3 regions of the Weissella sp. ESL1139 genome follow, and region 2 is predicted to be linked to each of the others. Evidence: predicted binding sites of a transcription regulator. Region 2 holds the regulator's gene; each other region holds the start of a gene.

Region 1 (6,239 bases), 780 kb from region 2:
ATCCAAATAGAAATCAGCAATTTGATCTTCTAATTGTTCTTGAATAACACGACGTAGTGGACGTGCTCCCATTTCAGGGTTGTAACCTAAGTTTACAAGCTCTTGCTTAACATCATCTGTCATATCAAGATGCAAGTCTTTTTCTGCGATTGCATCGTTCATTTCGCCAATCATCAAGTCCACAATGTGCAACAAGTTTTCCTTTGACAAAGCATTAAACTCAACAATTCCATCAAAACGGTTCAAGAACTCTGGCTTGAAGTATGGTGCCAAACGTTCTAGCAAACCTGTTGTTTTTGAATCATCATCTGGATCAAAGCCAACCTTAGTATCTTTGACACCAGTACCAGCATTTGATGTCATGATAATAATCGTATCCTTAAATGAAACCACATGACCTTGGGCATCAGTCAAACGCCCATCATCCAAAATCTGTAAGAACATATTCATAACATCAGGATGAGCCTTCTCAACCTCATCAAGTAGGATTAATGAATATGGATGACGACGAACAGCCTCAGTCAATTGACCAGCCTCTTCGTATCCGACATATCCAGCAGGGGCACCGATTAACTTTGAAACAGAATGCTTCTCCATGTACTCAGACATATCGAAACGAATCATATTTTCAGTTGTACCAAACAATTCTTTAGCAAGTTGCTTAGCAGTTTCAGTCTTTCCAACTCCAGTCGGACCAACAAATAGGAAGCTTCCAATTGGACGACCAGTTTTGTTAAAGCCGACACGGTTACGACGAATTGCTCGTGCAATCTTTTCAGTGGCTTCATCTTGACCAATAACATGGTCAGCTAGGTGATCACCCAGGTGACGTAATTGATCTTGCTCAGAAGCTGCTAATTCACCTACAGGGATACCCGTCTTCTCTTCAACAATCTTTTGAATATCTGCAACAGTAACAGTTTGAGCTGCCTCATTTTGAGGTGCTTGTTGCTTAACAGCTTCAAGCTGTAATTCTAAGTTATTAACTTGGTCACGTAACTGACTAGCCTTTTCATAATCTTCACGTTCAATAGCTGATTGCTTTTGTGCTTCAGTTGAATGAATTTTATTCTCTAATTCCTTAGGATCAGCAATTTTAACTGACAAATTCTTCTTTGAACCAGCCTCATCAATTAAATCGATTGCCTTATCTGGTAGGAAACGATCAGCAATGTAACGATTTGATAAGTTAACAGCTGCTTCCAAAGCTTCATCAGAATACTTTACCTTATGATAATCTTCATAACGTGAACGAATACCCTTAATAATTTGCAAAGCTTCCTCAGTTGATGGCTCATCTACTTGTACAGTTTGGAAACGACGAGCAATTGCGGCATCCTTTTCAATCTTACGATACTCATTCAATGTTGTTGCACCAACTAGTTGGAACTCACCACGAGCAAGCGCTGGCTTCAAAATATTACCAGCATCCATTGAACCTTCACCAGCAGTTCCGGCTCCCATAATCTCGTGAATCTCATCAATGAACAAAATCACATCGTCACGTTTTGCAACTTCGTCCATTAACTTTTGCATACGTTCCTCAAATTGACCACGTACACCAGTTCCTTGAACTAATGAGACAACATCTAAACGAATGACTTCTTTGCCTTGTAACTTACCAGGAACTTTAGCATTAACAATCGCTTGTGCTAATCCTTCAACAACGGCAGTCTTTCCAACTCCGGCTTCACCAATTAATACCGGATTATTCTTAGTACGACGATTCAAAACCTCAATGACACGAGCGATTTCATCGTCACGACCAATCACCGGATCAAACTTACCTTTACGGGCTAGCTCAGTTAAATTAATACCATATTGCTCAAGCAAGCCACCGCCTTGACCATTATTACCGCCACCTGGGCCCATTTGCGTCCGTTGTCCTTGTTGTGAACGTTGTGCCTGTTGTGAACGTGCTGCTTCATTATTCATCATACGAAAAATATCATCAAAATTTGAAAAACCAAATGGATCTTGTACCATAATACGGCCTCCTTATTATCTTTTTATATATTGATTACTCCCCAATAAAAGTCAATTAGGTTCTTTGACCTTCCTTGACCTTATCTACATTATCTATATTAGCACTCTAACACCGAGAGTGCAAATTATTTTTAAACTTTTTTGCAATAAAAAAGATTGATTTTTAAAAATTATAAAAATCAATCTTTATAAATTAATATAGTATATACTAGTACTTGATAACCAATTTACCTAACATATTCCCTTGTGAAACACGATTTTGAGCCGCCAAAATTGTTTCAGCAGATAATTCAGTTAATGTCTCAGTCAACGTTGATTTAACAATTTTCTTATCAACTAATGACGACAACAATGCTAAAGCATCCCCTTGACTAGCAACGTTTTTATTGGCATTTGTCTTGGCGAACATAAACTCCCAATCAAGTGAAGCTGCTTTATTTTTAATTAAATCAACTGGAACTGGTTCCATCGACTGAACAATTGCACCGATGTGTCCAAATGTACCAACCAATGCTGCGGCTGATTCAAAATGTTGATCTAACGAATGAAGGACAGCAATATATGGCACTTCTGCATAACCTAAATCTTTAACGACTTGTACATAGTCTTCACGATGATTAACAACCTCATCAGCGCCTAATTCCTTGACCCATTCAATGCTTTCTTCACGTGATGCCGTTGCAATAACGGTCATGCCTAACCATTTAGCTAATTGAATCATCATCGATCCAACACCACCGGCACCATTTATAATCAACAAAGTTTCACCTTTGGCGCCATCTTGCTTCATTTCAATACCAAACTTATCAGATAGCATCTCATAAGCCGTTAAAAATGTTAATGGCAACGCAGCAGCTTCAATGTCAGAAAGTGATTCAGGTGCTAAAGCAATCAAATCTTCACGAACACTTTCATAAGCTGCATTGGCTCCTGTGCGTCCTAATTCACCAGCAAAAAAGATCCGGTCGCCAACGTGATAATCTTTAACAGCATCCCCCACTGTAACAATTTCGCCAACTGCATCAAAACCAAGCACACGTTCTTGCTTCGTTGCAACAGCCCCCTCAAGTTGTTTACCATCAACTGGATTCATTGAAGTAGCCGCTACTTTAACCAATACATCATGATCGCCCACAACTGGTAAAGGAATTTCCTTATCAATTAATGGTGCTTCAGTTTCTGAAGTTGTTACAACTGCTTTCATTAATTCAGTCATCGTTTACTCCTCCTATATAGGTTGACTAATGTCATATTTATTACATCTATCATACTATATAGGTAGAAAAATAGCGATTATGAACAGTTAGGCTGCTCATAATCGCTAATCATCTTAATCTAATTAATCTTGTGAACCTTCTGCTGCTGCAACGCCTTCTTTAAGACCGTTCATTTCAACATGGTGCTCACGGAACTCTTTATCATGAATTGGCAAATGTAAATCATAATTATCAAAAATGGTTAAATCGCCATTTAATTCATTGGCATCAAAACCAAGTACGTGACCACCAAAGGTACGATCATCACTCAAAAAGTGAACGTGCCAACCAGCGGCAACTGTTCCTTGATACAACTCAGGTGAGAAATAACCAATCAAAACACCTGCAACATTGTCCTTCTCAAACTCACGTTGTGTATGAGTGATTTCTGACAATGATGGAAATGGACGTTCAGACTTTGGCGCTGAACGAACTTTCATGTGATTAAAGGTACCACGTAGAACAACACCTGAGAAGGTGTTTTCTAATTGACGTTCATGAATCAATGATTCCATTTCCTTCATGTTACCAGCACTAAATGAAACTTTTTCAGTTGCATCACTAGTATGATGGACAGTTGCAAATGGTACTGTCTTCTCCATATCAGTCACATGATGAATTTGGCCTTCACCGTCCATATAGTAAACATCACCATCAACCATGATCATTTCACCATCAAGACCATCAAAAGTACCAATACCAGCATCACCGTGTTCTTTTAGTTCTGCTAAAGTAGCTGAACCACCTAAAACTTTTCCCATCAAAGCAGCTAATGTACTGTGTTGATATACTGTTGCCATTTTATTTCCTCCTATCTTTTAATAAAAAGCGCCCAGAAATCTGGACGCCTTATTTTTTATTCTGTTTCAATTAATTGTGACATTAATTCGTAGTTATGTGAGTAATCTACTGGAATCTCAACAACTACAGGACCTTCAGTTGCAAATGCTTCATCCATAACCGCATCCAATTGGTCTGGTGTATCCACACGCAAGCCCTTAGCACCAGCTGCCTCAGCAAACTTTACGATATCGATATCAGAGAACTTAACACCTGCTGATTCACCATTGTACTTTACTTCTTCTTGGAACTTAACCATATCATAGTGATAATTATCTTGCCAAACAAGGTGAACCGTATTCAAGTGTAGTTGAACAGCTGTTGCTAATTCAACACCTGAGAAGAAGAAACCACCGTCACCAGAAACTGATACTGACTTTGCATTAGGACGAACCAATGCAGCAGCCATTGCCCATGGCAAACCAACACCTAGTGTTTGCATACCATTTGACATCAAGAAGTGACGAGGAACATATGACTTAAAGTGACGACCTAGCCACAAATAATGTGAACCAATATCTGATGATAGGGTCATGTCATCTGTCATATGTGCTTGCAACGACTTAATGATGCTCAATGGGTGGTTTAAGTCAGCTTGAGCTGGTGTATATGTTGGTTCTTCAGCAGCTCTTAGGGCAGCCTTAAAGTCGACCAACTTGTCATGTGATGCTGCAGGCAATTCATAACCATTGATTTGTTGTTGCAATGCTTGTAACGTATCAGCAATTGTACCAACTAATTGACGCTCAGGCGTAAAATTATTATCAATTTGAACTGCTTGTGTATCAATTGCAACGATACGCAAATCAGCATCCTTGTTCCAGTTACGAGGCTCATATTCAATTGCATCATAACCAACCGTGATAACTAAATCAGATTGTGCTAGTAATTGGTCACCCACTTGATTACGGAAGAAACCAATTCGTCCGAAGAAGGTATCTTCTTCTAACTCACGTGAGATAACACCAGCACCTTGATATGTTTCAACAACTGGCAAAGTGGTTTGTGTCAACAAAGCATGCAAAGCTGCCGTTGTGGCATCATCTGAACCACGTGCACCTACCAAAATTACTGGTAACTTTGCAGACTTAATTTGTTCTGCCAACCAAGCAATATCATCAGTAGCTGCAGCGCCATAGCGAGCAGGCTTAACTGCTGGCAAGGCCGTTGCATTAACTTCAGCTTCATCAACATCTTGTGGTAATGAAACGAATGATGCACCTGGCTTAGGACCATTAGCAGCTGCAATAGCATTAGAAATCAATTCTGAAATATTATTTGGATCTTGAATTTCAACTGAATAGTTAGTAATCGGTGCAAACAACGTTGCAGATGGTGTACTTTGATGTGTTAAACGGTACAAATCTTTACGTTGTACTTGACCACCAATAGCCAAAATTGGGTCATTTTCAGCAGTTGCTGTCATCAACCCTGAAGCCAAATTCCCCACACCTGGTCCAGACGTTACAACAACAACACCAGTTTTTCCAGTGATACGTGAAAATGCTTGTGCCATAAACACGGCATTTTGTTCGTGACGCGTTACGATTAACTTAGGAGCCTTCTCACCGGCCTTAGGGTGATCCAACTTTTCAAACAAACGGTCAATTTTAGCGCCGGGAATACCAAAGGCTAAATCAACACCATGATTGTTTAAACTGTCGACAACTAAGTCAGCACCTGTTTTCTTTTCTTCAGACATGTACTTCTACCTCTTTAAAATAGTATACTCCAACAAACTTCAATATTTTCATTGTAGCGCTTTATAGCTTTCTTTTGTAGGTATAACTGTTACTTATTCAACAATCATATAAACATTGATATCGGTCGATAACTAGCTACATAAACATTTATAACGCTTACAAAAATACAATAATTTTATTTGATATTTACTATATTAAACTACATTAAGCTTATAGCAAAACAAAAAGCGCTAGTCAAATGACTAACGCTTCCCGCATCTGTAAAAACTGGGCATACTGGATTCGAACCAGTGCATGATGGCACCAGAAACCATTGCCTTACCGCTTGGCTAATGCCCAAAAACAACTATTACATCATACAACACTTAGCCGAGCAATTCAAGGTCAATCTCATAAAAAAGTATGGTTTAAACATAATTTCAAATTTATCAATCATTCACTAGTCACGGCCATT
Region 2 (6,239 bases):
TTTAATTAATGAACAATTACATCCTAAATCTTTACATGCGGAGTTTGCTTCAAGTGGTTCACAAATTTCAGGTAACCAAAATAGTGCGCCTATGGATTTGTCGAACAATGTGCGCCGAGTTATTGCCAGTCCAGCCTATAAATCAGCTGATGTTTTATTGATTGAATTGGGAGTTAATGATTTAAATTATAGTTCTAATAATTTAGGTTACGTACAACAACGGTTACAAACTAATATTAAGCGTTTGCGTCAGGCAAATCCCAATGTCACGATTTACGGTGTACTACCATTAGCTTCATATCAAACAAATAAACCAAGTGATTATTCAATAGATGAATTGAGAAGTGCACTGAGTGATGTTTATCAAAGCTTTGGTATTCCGGTTTTGGATTGGAAAAATTCAGGTGTTGTAAATTCTCCTAATGATTTAGGTGATCATTTGATTCATCCAAATCAAGCCACTTACGATAAGATGGCAACTAAGATTTCTGACTGGTTATTAGCAAATGATTCAAGTTCAGTCAAGGAGTACGATAGCCATCAACAGTTTGTGTCAAATGGATGGCAAAATAGTGAAGAAGGTTATCGTCAATATGCTAAGCATAATGTATTGGCATCTGGTTTAACGCAAATTAATGGTAAACAGTTTTATTTTGATCCTAATACCAAGCAATTAGTTCGAAATCAAGTTGTAAGTGTAAATGGTCGACAAATATATGTTGGTAAAGATGGTGTTGTGCAAAAGGGTAATCCTAACGCGTTGTATTTGATGGATAAACAAGCATATACGATTGATAAAGCTGGTTCATTGAAACACAGTACCAAAACGGGGTATCTAAATACGAATCAGGGTTGGCGTTGGTTAGAACATGGTAAAGTGTATACAGGCTTTAGATTCTATATGGGTACATACTATTGGTTTGTAGATGGTGTTCGTCAGGATTCTGGTTGGCGCCACGCATGGAGCTACACGTACTATACAAACCAAGATGGTCGTGCAGTATCTGGTGTTCAAAATATAGGTGGTAAGTTGTATTTCTTCGGAAATAATGGCACATATTATTTGCGAACTAATCAAAATGTCGCTTATAAAGGACACAAATATTATGCCAATAGTGATGGTGTGCTAATGGCTGGATCAGGTTACCAAAATATTGGTGAAGGTTGGCGTTGGTATGAGAAGGGTAAGCCATATACTGGCTTCCGATTCTATATGGGGACGTATTATTGGTTCGAAAATGGTTATCGTATCAATAATCAATGGCGTTCAGCCTGGAACTATAAGTACTATGTGGATGGTGTTGGTCGTGCTGTACAAGGTAAAGCATATAATGTGAATGGTACATACTATGATTTTGGTAATAATGGTACTTTCTATTTACGTGGCTTAGCTAAAAATGGCTATGTTAACACTAATCAAGGCTGGTGTTGGCTTGAACACGGAAAAGCTTATACCGGCTTTAGAATGTATAAAGGTGCTTACTATTACTTCTTAAATGGTGTTCGCCAAGAAAATCAATGGGTAACTGAATGGGGTAACAAATACTATGTTGGCTCAGACGGTCGTTCTGTAGAAGGCAAAAATGTTAAAATTGGTGGCCAAACCTATGATTTTGGAACTAATCATACATTTTACTTAAGACAATAATATGTAATTAAGGGGCAGTAAATTCAATTTTAGAGTTTACTGTCTTTTTATGTGAACTATTATAATTGAGAATAATGGCTAATTTTTTCTCGTACGTTTAATTTTATTTTCTTTAGCAATTTTATTTCATAGTAGTATGAAACAATAAATAAAATTAATGAGGTATTTGGCATGTTATTTATCCGAATTATTTGGTCAATTTGGTTGGGAATAATTATTGTAAATTTAGAACAAAAAATCGTTACGGCACATGAATTGCACCACTCAATCGTGCAATCGTCACACAAACCAATATTAAATGAGACCATTAAGATAAAGTTAACGATACCAGAATTATTATATTTTCATGATCAAAATATTTGGGTTATTGGGGACTCATTAATGGTAGGTTGGGATGGCCATAAAGTTGTTCATGATTCGTGTCCGAAGATAGTAGAACAATTATTACAACCTAAAAACGTTAATGATAATTACTCATATTCAGGGGCACAAATTAGCGGTAATCGTAACGTGATGCCGATAGATTTAACGAACAATGTTACTAATATTATTAATGATTCAAGCTTTAAAAAAGCAGATTATCTATTAATAGCGTTAGGTGTAAATGATCTTAATTATAGTGATAATAATTTAGGTTATGTACAACAAAGATTACAGTCTAATATTATTCGGTTAAAAAATGTTCATCCTAGTTTAAAAATTATCGGTGCGGTGCCTTTTGCATCGTATTTAAAAAACAAAAAAAGCGATTATAGTTTACAAGAGTTGCAACAAGCTTTACAAAGTGTGTTTTATAGTTTTGGCATTCCGGTTTTAAATTGGCAACAAACTGATTTTTATTATAATCGCTTATCTTTAGGAGATAATGTTCATCCCAAAGCAAGTACGTATCGTCAGATGAGTTATACCATTGCTGATTTTATGATTGCGAATCGAAATATAAGTATAAGTGATTGGGAACAAAATAAAAAACTCTTTCTATCAAATGGCTGGCAAACTGATGAGTTAGGCAATAAGCAGTACGCAATTAATAATACATTGTTATCTGATTGGCACTTCATTGATGATAAATTATATTATTTTGATCCGCTTACTAAGTCACTCAAAAAGGAGTAGCTTGTTTGGATCTATTAATCCAAAGGACGACCTTGATTTTATCTATTATGAATCTCGTTAAAAGTATCTATAAAATAAACATCAATAAATTCGTCGTAAATTTATTTACAATTTTCGATGGTATTTATTGGTGTTTTTAACATGTAGAAAAAAGTAAAAGTCTACGCTAGTGATAAAAAATTTCAATTTAGAAAGTAGCTCGTAATGCTGGTTTCATAGCATTTTTTAGTAAATTTCAAAATTTAAATTAGCACTTATAAATAAAGAGTGCTAAAAGTGTTGACAATTAGCTATGAGGCGTGTACTATAATAATTGTTAGCACGAAGGAGTTGAGAGTGCTAAGGAGGTGGCGCGTATGTTAACGGAAAGACAGCGGCTAATATTAGCCACAATAATTCGCGATTACGCAAAAACCGGCAGAGCTGTTGGATCTAAGACGTTATTGAACGAATTGGATTTGACAGTAAGTTCAGCGACTGTTCGCAATGAGATGGCACTACTAGAAGATTTGGGCTTGCTACAAAAGGAGCACACTTCATCAGGTCGCGTGCCTTCACAACGGGGCTATCGTTATTATGTTGACGAATTAATGCATCAACAACATTTATCAAAAGTTGTTCAAAAATCTTTGGAACATGTTTTCAATCGAAATTTTCAAGAAATTGATGATTTGATGCAAACAATGGTAAATGAATTAGCGAGTCTAACAGGTTATACGGTTGTTGCTCTAAAACCGGAGTCAGCTGATATTCGGTTATCAGGATTTCGTTTAGTACCAATTAATGGTCAACAGATTATGGCCATAATTGTTACGAATGACGGTCAAGTTACAAGTCAAAGTTTTCGTTTACCAATTGGAATGTCAATTGATAACCTTGATGATATGGTGGCTTATATTAATAAAACATTAGTTAATCAACCTATTATTGAAGTATTAAAGACATTAAATGGTGACTTACCGCGACAAATGGAAAGAACAATTCGAACCCCAGTTGCATTCTTGCAATTGTTTGGCGACGTCTTAACACGTTCGATTCACGATAAAGTATTTATTGGCGGTTATTTAAATGTTCTTGACTTTACGACAGATTCTAGTTTGCAAGATATCAAACAGTTATATCAATTACTTGATTCAGCAATAGATATGCGTCAAGTTGTCGGAACAGCGAATGATGGAGTTATCGTACAGATTGGTGATGAAAATGGTAATAGTTTATTATCACCGTATAGCTTAGTATCAGCCACATATCGTGTTGCACAGTATGGTGTTGGTGCAATAGCCATATTAGGACCGACGTCCATGCGATATGCTGACATGGTAAGCTTGGTTGATGCGTTCCGTAGTGCTTTAACGCAACAGTTATTAGAATATTATCGTTAGAAAAGAGGTGTTGACATGTCAAAGGAAAAGCAAAAGCCTGAAGAAGAGGCTGAGGTTACTGACGAAGAAACTACTGAGGTTACCGGTGAAGAAACTACTGTTGACACCGAAGCTGAAAAAGTACCTTCTTCAGAAGAAAAAATTGCTGATTTAGAGGCACAAGTTTCTGAGGCTGAAGACAAGTATTTACGTGCACATGCTGAAATGCAAAACATGCAAGCTCGATATGCAAAAGAGCAAGCACAAGCAATTAAATTCGCTAATCAAAAATTGGCTAATTCAATTTTGCCAGCCGTAGATAACTTAGAGCGTGCTTTGCAAGTGGAAGCTGATAATGATTCAGCTGAACAAATAAAAAAGGGTGTTGAAATGGTCTACAAGACTTTAGTTTCAGCGCTTGAAGAGCATGATGTTAAAGCAGTCGGTGAGGCTGGTGAAACATTTGACCCTAACTTCCACCAAGCAATTCAATCAGTACCAGCGGATGATGATCATCCAGCCGATACAATTGCGACGGTTCTTCAAAAAGGGTATGTCTTAGCTGATCGGGTTATTCGACCAGCAATGGTATCTGTTTATAATTAAAACAGATTTCATGATTAATTAATAAATAACAAAAATCTGATCAATAAGAGGTAAATTATATTATGTCAAAGATTATTGGAATTGATTTAGGAACTACAAATTCAGCTGTTGCCGTTATGGAAGGTGGCTCACCAAAGATTATTACTAATCCTAATGGTGGACGTACAACTCCTTCAGTTGTTTCATTTAAGAATGGTGAAACACAAGTTGGTGATACAGCAAAGCGTCAAGCAATTACTAACCCTAACACTGTTTTGTCAATTAAGTCACACATGGGTGAGTCTGGTTACAAAGTAACGATTGAGGGTAAAGATTACACACCACAAGAAATTTCAGCTATGATTTTGCAATACATCAAGAAGTATGCTGAAGATTACTTAGGTGAAAAAGTTGAAAAGGCTGTTATTACTGTACCAGCATACTTTAATGACGCACAACGTCAAGCTACCAAGGATGCTGGTAAGATTGCCGGACTAGAAGTTGAGCGTATTGTTAACGAGCCAACGGCTTCATCATTAGCATATGGTTTGGATAAGCTAGAAGAAGACCAAAAGATTTTGGTTTACGATTTGGGTGGTGGAACATTTGATGTTTCTGTCCTTGAATTAGGTGATGGTGTGTTCGAAGTTTTGTCAACTAATGGTGATACTCACCTTGGTGGTGATGACTTTGACCAAAAGATCATCGACTGGTTAGCTGATGGCTTCAAGCAAGAGCACGGTGTTGACTTGAAGAATGACAAGCTTGCTCTACAACGTTTGAAGGATGCTGCTGAAACTGCAAAGAAGACTTTGTCATCAGCTACAGAAGCACAAATTGATTTGCCATTTATTACAGCAACTGATGAAGGTCCATTGCACTTGCAAACAACTTTGTCACGTGCACAATTCAATCAATTAACAGCTGAATTGGTAAAGCGTGCTGAAGGACCAGTTCGTAGCGCTTTGAAGGATGCTGATCTTTCAATGAACGATATTGATAAGGTTATCTTAAATGGTGGTTCAACTCGTATCCCAGCCGTTCAAGATTCTGTTAAGGAATTGACTGGTAAGGAACCTGATCACTCAATCAACCCTGATGAAGCTGTTGCCCTTGGAGCTGCTGTTCAAGGTGGTGTTATTACTGGTGATGTTAAGGATGTTGTTTTGCTTGATGTTACACCATTATCATTGGGTATCGAAACAATGGGTGGTGTCTTCACGAAGTTGATTGATCGTAACACGACTATTCCAACTTCAAAGTCACAAACATTCTCAACTGCTGCTGATAACCAACCAGCCGTTGATATCCATGTTTTGCAAGGTGAGCGTTCAATGGCCGCTGATAACAAGACATTGGGTAACTTCCAATTAGCAGATATTCCAGCTGCACCACGTGGTGTACCTCAAATTGAAGTTAAGTTTGACATTGACCGTAATGGTATTGTTTCTGTATCTGCTAAGGATTTGGGAACAAACAAGGAGCAAAAGATTACTATCAAGAGCTCAAGTTCATTGTCAGATGAGGAA
Region 3 (6,239 bases), 700 kb from region 2:
TTACTTGGCCAGTTCGTTTTGAGAAGGTTAATGAAACACCAACCATTATTTTGGACGGTGCTCATAATGAACCAGGTGTTAAGGCGTTGGTTGATACGTTGAATAAGCGATTTAGCAAACAGATAGTACATGTATTATTTGGCGCCTTACAAGATAAAAACTACCCGCAAATGTTACAATTACTAACGGCTTTACCTAATGTTGATTTGCACGTGGTCGGTTTTCAGGGTCCAAATAATCGCCAACCAATCCAACCAACGCAAGCTGCGGCTCAGGTAACAAACCAGGTTGTGACAGTTCATGAAAATTGGCAAAGTGGTTTGGCACAAGTACAAACTAATATGGATGAAGATGATGTTATTTTATTGACGGGTTCATTATATTTTGTATCTGAAGTTAGGGCGGTATTGAATCAGTAGAATTAAACCAATCAATCAGATTGATAAGGTAAATAAAGATAGGTTAGTCAGTGATTGACTTAACATAAATGGAGTAATAACGATGATTATTTTACAAGCAAGTAATGTTGCTCGTCGTTTTAACGGTGTGACATTCTTTGATAATATTTCAATGCAGATTCAAAGTAAAGGTCGTGTTGGATTAGTTGGCCGTAATGGTGCTGGAAAATCAACGCTTTTAAAAATGCTAATTGGTGAAACGACACCTGATGAAGGTGAAGTTTCAATGAAGAAGGGCGTTCGTTTAGCTTATTTAGCACAAAATTCAGGCTTGGATTCTGATTTGTCAGTTTACAATGAGATGTTGACTGCTTTTGATGATGTTATTGCGTTAGAAAAACGTTTGCGTCAAATGGAGAATGAGATTGCATCTACGACTGATTATACGAGCGATGCTTATACAGAGTTATTGGCAGCTTATGACCAAGCACAACATGATTTTGATGAAAAGAATGGCTATGGCTACGATGCAACTATTCGTTCTGTTTTGCATGGTTTTGGCTTTGATGAGTCATTTTATGATCAAAAGATTGCGGCATTGTCTGGGGGCCAACGGACTCGTTTAGCAATTGCCAAACAATTGTTGGAAACACCCGATCTGTTAATCTTGGATGAGCCTACCAATCATTTGGATATGCAAACACTAGCTTGGCTTGAGCAATATTTAAAAAATTACCAGGGTGCTTTGCTGATTGTTTCTCACGATCGTTATTTCTTGGATCGCGTGGTAAACGAGATATATGATATGCATTCAGGTCAATTAGATCACTATAAGGGTAACTATAGTGATTTTATGAAGCAAAAAGCAGCAAAAGTGTTACAAGAACAAAAGGCTTATGATAAGCAACAAGATGAAATAGCAAAGTTAGAAGATTTTGTTAAGCGTAATATTGTGCGTGCATCAACGACTAAGCGGGCACAATCACGTCGTAAGCAATTGGCGCGGATGACCCGGATTGAACCACCTAAGAATGAATCTGGGGTTGCCCACATTCAATTTATTGCTGATGAAGATTCAGGTAATGAAGTGTTGCGGGTTAAAGATGTGAAACTAGGTTATGATGCCACCCATGTGTTAGCCGAAAATGTTAACGTTGAGGTTGATAAGCAACATGCGGTGGCACTGGTAGGGCCTAATGGAATTGGTAAATCAACCTTTATTAAAACCATTTTGGGCAATATTCCACTCATAGCTGGACAAATTAAATTAGGTGCGAATGTAACGGTTGGTTACTATGACCAAGAGCAACAAACGTTAGATAGTAAAAAGACGGTTATTGATACGATTTGGGATGAACATCCAACTATGCCCGAAAAGGATGTTCGTTCAATTTTGGGTTCATTCATGTTTTCTGGTGAAGCAGTTGAAAAATTAGTTGCAGCCCTTTCTGGTGGTGAACGCGCTCGATTGTTATTGACTAAGTTAGCGCTAGAACACGCAAACTTTTTGATTTTGGATGAGCCGACAAATCACTTGGACATTGATTCACGAGAAGTTTTGGAAACAGCCTTGAATGAGTACAATGGTACGATTTTCTTTGTCTCTCACGATCGTTACTTTATCAATGAAGTTGCAACTGAGGTGGTTGAATTATCGCCAAATGGGACTCGATTCTTCGATGGTAATTATGATTATTATCTAGAAAAGACAGCTGATGAATCAAGTGAAATAACAAAGGTATCTAGTGCAGCAACAACAACTGATGATCAGAGGACGACTACTTCAGCCAAGGTATTGTCACGAACAGAGCAAAAGGAACGTCAGCGTGAGCAGCGTCGTTTAGAAAGAGCTGTGGCGGCGTTTGAAGAAAAAATGACGACCATTTCTGAAGAACGCGATACGGTAAATGAAGCATTAAATGATCCACAAAATGGTACTGATTTGACGAAACTTAATGAATTATCTGCCAAAATCGCTGAATTAGATGGGCAATTGAGCGAAGTTGAAGATCAGTGGACTGATGCTAGTTTAGAACTAGAAACGTTTTTAGATGAAAATTAAATTTAGAGAGCGAGAGCAAATCCTTTATATTGAAGGTTCAGCTTTTGCGAACGCGTTTATGCTATGAAAGTTACAAACTTATAATTCCAAAAAATTTAGCAAATAGAGGTTGGCACGTATTTTGTGCCAACCTCTATTTTTGTTTGAGAAACGTTTGCAAAAAATAGAGAATGTGTTATTATTAATAGTGTTGATTAGCACTTAGTATTAAAGAGTGCTAACGTATGAAAAAATAAACCTGTGGAGGTCAGATAACATGTTGAAGCCATTAGGAGATCGTGTTGTATTGCAAGTATCAGAAGCACCTGAGAAATCAGTTGGGGGAATTTTATTAGCTTCTAATGCACAAGAAAAGTCAGTTACAGGAAAGGTCGTTGCTGTTTCTACGCAATCAGTTGGTGATTTAGCAGCACCAACTGCAGTTAAAGAAGGCGATAGCGTTATTTTTGATAAGTATGCCGGTTCAGAAATGAGCATCGACGGTGTTGATTATTTAGTTGTTCACGAAAAAGATATTGTGGCTGTTTTATAATTTAAATAATTAATAAAGTAGAGAGGGTTAAAAATATGGCAAAAGATATTGAATTTGCAGAAGATGCACGTGCCAAGATGCAAGCTGGTGTTGATAAGCTTGCTGACACAGTAAAAACAACGATTGGTCCTAAGGGACGTAATGTTGTGATTGAGCAAAGCTATGGTGCACCAACTATTACTAACGATGGTGTGACAATTGCTAAGGCAGTTGATTTGGAAGACCACTTTGAAGACATGGGGGCTAAGTTAGTTGCTGAAGTTGCTTCAAAGACGAATGATATTGCTGGTGATGGAACCACCACTGCTACAGTTTTGGCACAAGCTATCATCAATGAAGGTATGAAGAACGTAACGGCTGGTGCTAACCCAGTTGGTGTACGTCACGGAATTGAATTGGCAACCAATGCAGCTGTTAAGGCATTGCATGATTTGTCAAAGACTGTTTCAACGCAAGAAGAAATTACACAAATTGCTTCAATTTCAGCTGCTAATGAAGAAGTTGGAAAGCTAATTGCTGAAGCAATGGAAAAAGTTGGTAATGATGGTGTTATTACTATTGAAGAATCAAAGGGTATTGAGACAACCTTAGACGTTGTTGAGGGAATGCAATTTGATCGTGGTTACATGTCACAATACATGGTCACCGATAACGATAAGATGGAAGCATCATTGGATAATCCATATATTTTGATTACTGATAAGAAGATTGGAAATATTCAAGATATTTTGCCAGTCCTACAGAGCGTTGTTGAACAAGGACGTGCTTTGTTAATTATCGCTGACGATGTGACTGGTGAAGCTTTGCCTACATTAGTTTTGAACAAGATGCGTGGTACATTCAACGTTGTTGCTGTTAAGGCACCTGGCTTTGGTGACCGTCGTAAGGCACAACTAGAAGATATCGCTGTGTTGACCGGTGGTACTGTGATTACTGATGACTTAGGCTTGAGCTTGAAGGATATGACAATTGATCAATTAGGACAAGCTGCTAAGGTTACAGTTACAAAAGACAATACAACTATTGTTGAAGGTAACGGTAATGCTGACAACATTAAAGAGCGTGTTGAATTGATTAAGGGTCAAATTGCTGAAACTACTTCTGACTTTGATCGTGAGAAGTTGCAAGAACGTTTGGCTAAGTTAGCTGGTGGTGTCGCTGTTGTTAACGTTGGTGCTGCTACAGAAACTGAGCTAAAAGAGCGTAAGTACCGTATTGAAGATGCTTTGAACGCTACTCGTGCTGCGGTTGAAGAAGGATTCGTTTCAGGTGGTGGTACTGCCCTAGTTAATGTTATTCCAGCTGTTGCAGCGTTGTCTGAAGAAGGCGATGTCCAAACTGGTATTAACATTGTTAAGCGTGCCCTAGAGGAGCCTGTACGTCAAATTGCCGAGAATGCTGGTGTTGAAGGTTCAGTGATTGTTAACCAATTGAAGACTGAAGAAATCGGTGTTGGTTATAATGCTGCTACTGGTGATTGGACTGATATGATTAAGGCTGGAATTGTTGACCCAACTAAGGTTACTCGTTCAGCTTTGCAAAACGCTGCCTCTGTATCAGCATTGCTATTGACGACTGAAGCCGTTATTGCTGATCAACCAACTGATGGTGCTGCACAAGCACCAGCCCAAGGTGGTATGCCAGGAATGATGTAATGATATCAGAAGGTGCAAAAGTTTAAATACTTTTTGCTGATGTGATATTTATTATAATTGCATATAAATTAATTGAGTTGAAGTTTGCCAATTTTAGTTGGTGGACTTCAGCTTTTTTATATGTCAGTTAGGTATCTAAGGCTGTCATAAAAAAGAAAAAATAAAAAGATAGACAATCGATAAGCTTAGAACTACAATAGGCACTTGTAGAAATGAAAAAAGGCTTTGTTCGCCTAATTTTTTACAAAATATTGAAAGAAAAATTAAATATTTAGGAGCAAAGAAATGTGGCCTTTATTTAAGCGTTTTTTAATTGGAAAACCATTAAAAACTTTGGATGAAAATGCACGTCAATTAAGTCGCACAAAAGCATTAGCTTTGTTATCATCTGATGCGTTGTCATCTGTTGCATATGGAACTGAACAAATCATTACAGTACTAGTTGCCATTGGTGGTGTTGCGACATTGTGGCTGCAATTGCCAGTTGTTGCGTTAGTACTAATTCTATTAGCAGCAATTACTTTGTCATATCGTCAAATCATTCATGCTTATCCCGCTGGTGGGGGTGCGTATTTAGTTACCTCAACTAACTGGGGACGGCATGCCGGCTTAGTTGCTGGTGGGTCTCTGTTAGTTGATTATATGCTGACGGTTGCAGTTTCAGTTGCTTCTGGAACTGAAGCGATTGTTTCAGCTATCCCAAGTTTGCACCCATACAGTGTCGCAATTGGGGTAATCATTATTCTGATATTAACGGGTATTAACTTACGTGGCTTACGTGAATCAGCCGGTGCTCTAATGGTGCCAGTTTATCTATTTATTGCAGTTATGGTTGTCATGATTCTATGGGGGCTCTACAATATTGTAACGGGTCAAGTCTCATATGACCCAACTACTCCTGAGCATATTACTACCGGCAGTGTTTCAATCTTATTGTTTTTGAAGGCTTTTTCTAGTGGATCATCTTCATTAACTGGTGTGGAAGCAATTTCGAATGCCGTACCTAATTTTAAAGAACCTAAAGCAAAAAATGCAGCCCTTACTTTGGTGATTATGGCATCAATTTTGGCTTTCTTCTTAGTAGGTGTGACATTGTTGTCATTCTTCTATGGTATTCGGCCAAATGCGCACGTAACAGTGTTGGCACAAATTGGGCAGCATGTCTTTGGCCATGGGGTATTCTTTTATATCTTGCAAATTGCTACTGCATTAATATTGGCGGTGGCTGCCAATACAGGATTCTCAGCGTTTCCACAATTAGCTTATAACTTGGCTAAAGATAAATTTATGCCACATAGTTACATGGATAAGGGTGACCGATTAGGCTATTCAAATGGGATTATGTCCTTAGCATTCGGTGCGATTGTGTTGTTAGTTATCTTTAAAGGCTCAACGGAAGCATTGATTCCACTATATGCAGTGGGTGTTTTTGTACCCTTTACATTGTCACAATCGGGGATGATTATTCATTGGTGGCGTGAACGTGATGGTCATTGGTTGACTAAATCATTAATCAACTTAATCGGCGCATTGATTTCGGCAGTGCTTGTTGTGACGTTATTTGCATTACATTTTGGTTCGGTTTGGCCATA

Evidence for each region. Region 2 encodes HrcA, which represses chaperone genes, less so after heat shock. Its sites were predicted from a motif close to TTAGCACTCNNNNNNNNNGAGTGCTAA; they were not measured.
Region 1: ACSYSF_RS06605 (ATP-dependent Clp protease ATP-binding subunit) is a predicted target of HrcA. The motif match lies at 2,085-2,111, and genes of this name have one in related genera.
Region 3: ACSYSF_RS06245 (co-chaperone GroES) is a predicted target of HrcA. The motif match lies at 2,655-2,681, and genes of this name have one in related genera.

The regions. Positions count from the first base shown of each region.
Region 1 covers NZ_CP196375.1:1,344,265-1,350,503, forward strand. The annotation lists gene ACSYSF_RS06605 (ATP-dependent Clp protease ATP-binding subunit) at 1-1,986, opposite strand, end outside; gene ACSYSF_RS06610 (zinc-binding alcohol dehydrogenase family protein) at 2,195-3,202, opposite strand; gene budA (acetolactate decarboxylase) at 3,326-4,042, opposite strand; gene alsS (acetolactate synthase AlsS) at 4,099-5,784, opposite strand; tRNA gene ACSYSF_RS06625 (tRNA-Gln) at 6,053-6,124, opposite strand; gene ACSYSF_RS06630 (MarR family transcriptional regulator) at 6,238-6,239, opposite strand, start outside.
Region 2 covers NZ_CP196375.1:569,251-575,489, forward strand. The annotation lists gene ACSYSF_RS02640 (SGNH/GDSL hydrolase family protein) at 1-1,648, shown strand, start outside; gene ACSYSF_RS02645 (SGNH/GDSL hydrolase family protein) at 1,820-2,764, shown strand; gene hrcA (heat-inducible transcriptional repressor HrcA) at 3,121-4,146, shown strand; gene grpE (nucleotide exchange factor GrpE) at 4,162-4,731, shown strand; gene dnaK (molecular chaperone DnaK) at 4,794-6,239, shown strand, end outside.
Region 3 covers NZ_CP196375.1:1,264,694-1,270,932, reverse strand. The annotation lists gene ACSYSF_RS06255 (bifunctional folylpolyglutamate synthase/dihydrofolate synthase) at 1-419, shown strand, start outside; gene ACSYSF_RS06250 (ABC-F family ATP-binding cassette domain-containing protein) at 502-2,460, shown strand; gene ACSYSF_RS06245 (co-chaperone GroES) at 2,717-2,992, shown strand; gene groL (chaperonin GroEL) at 3,028-4,647, shown strand; gene ACSYSF_RS06235 (APC family permease) at 4,933-6,239, shown strand, end outside.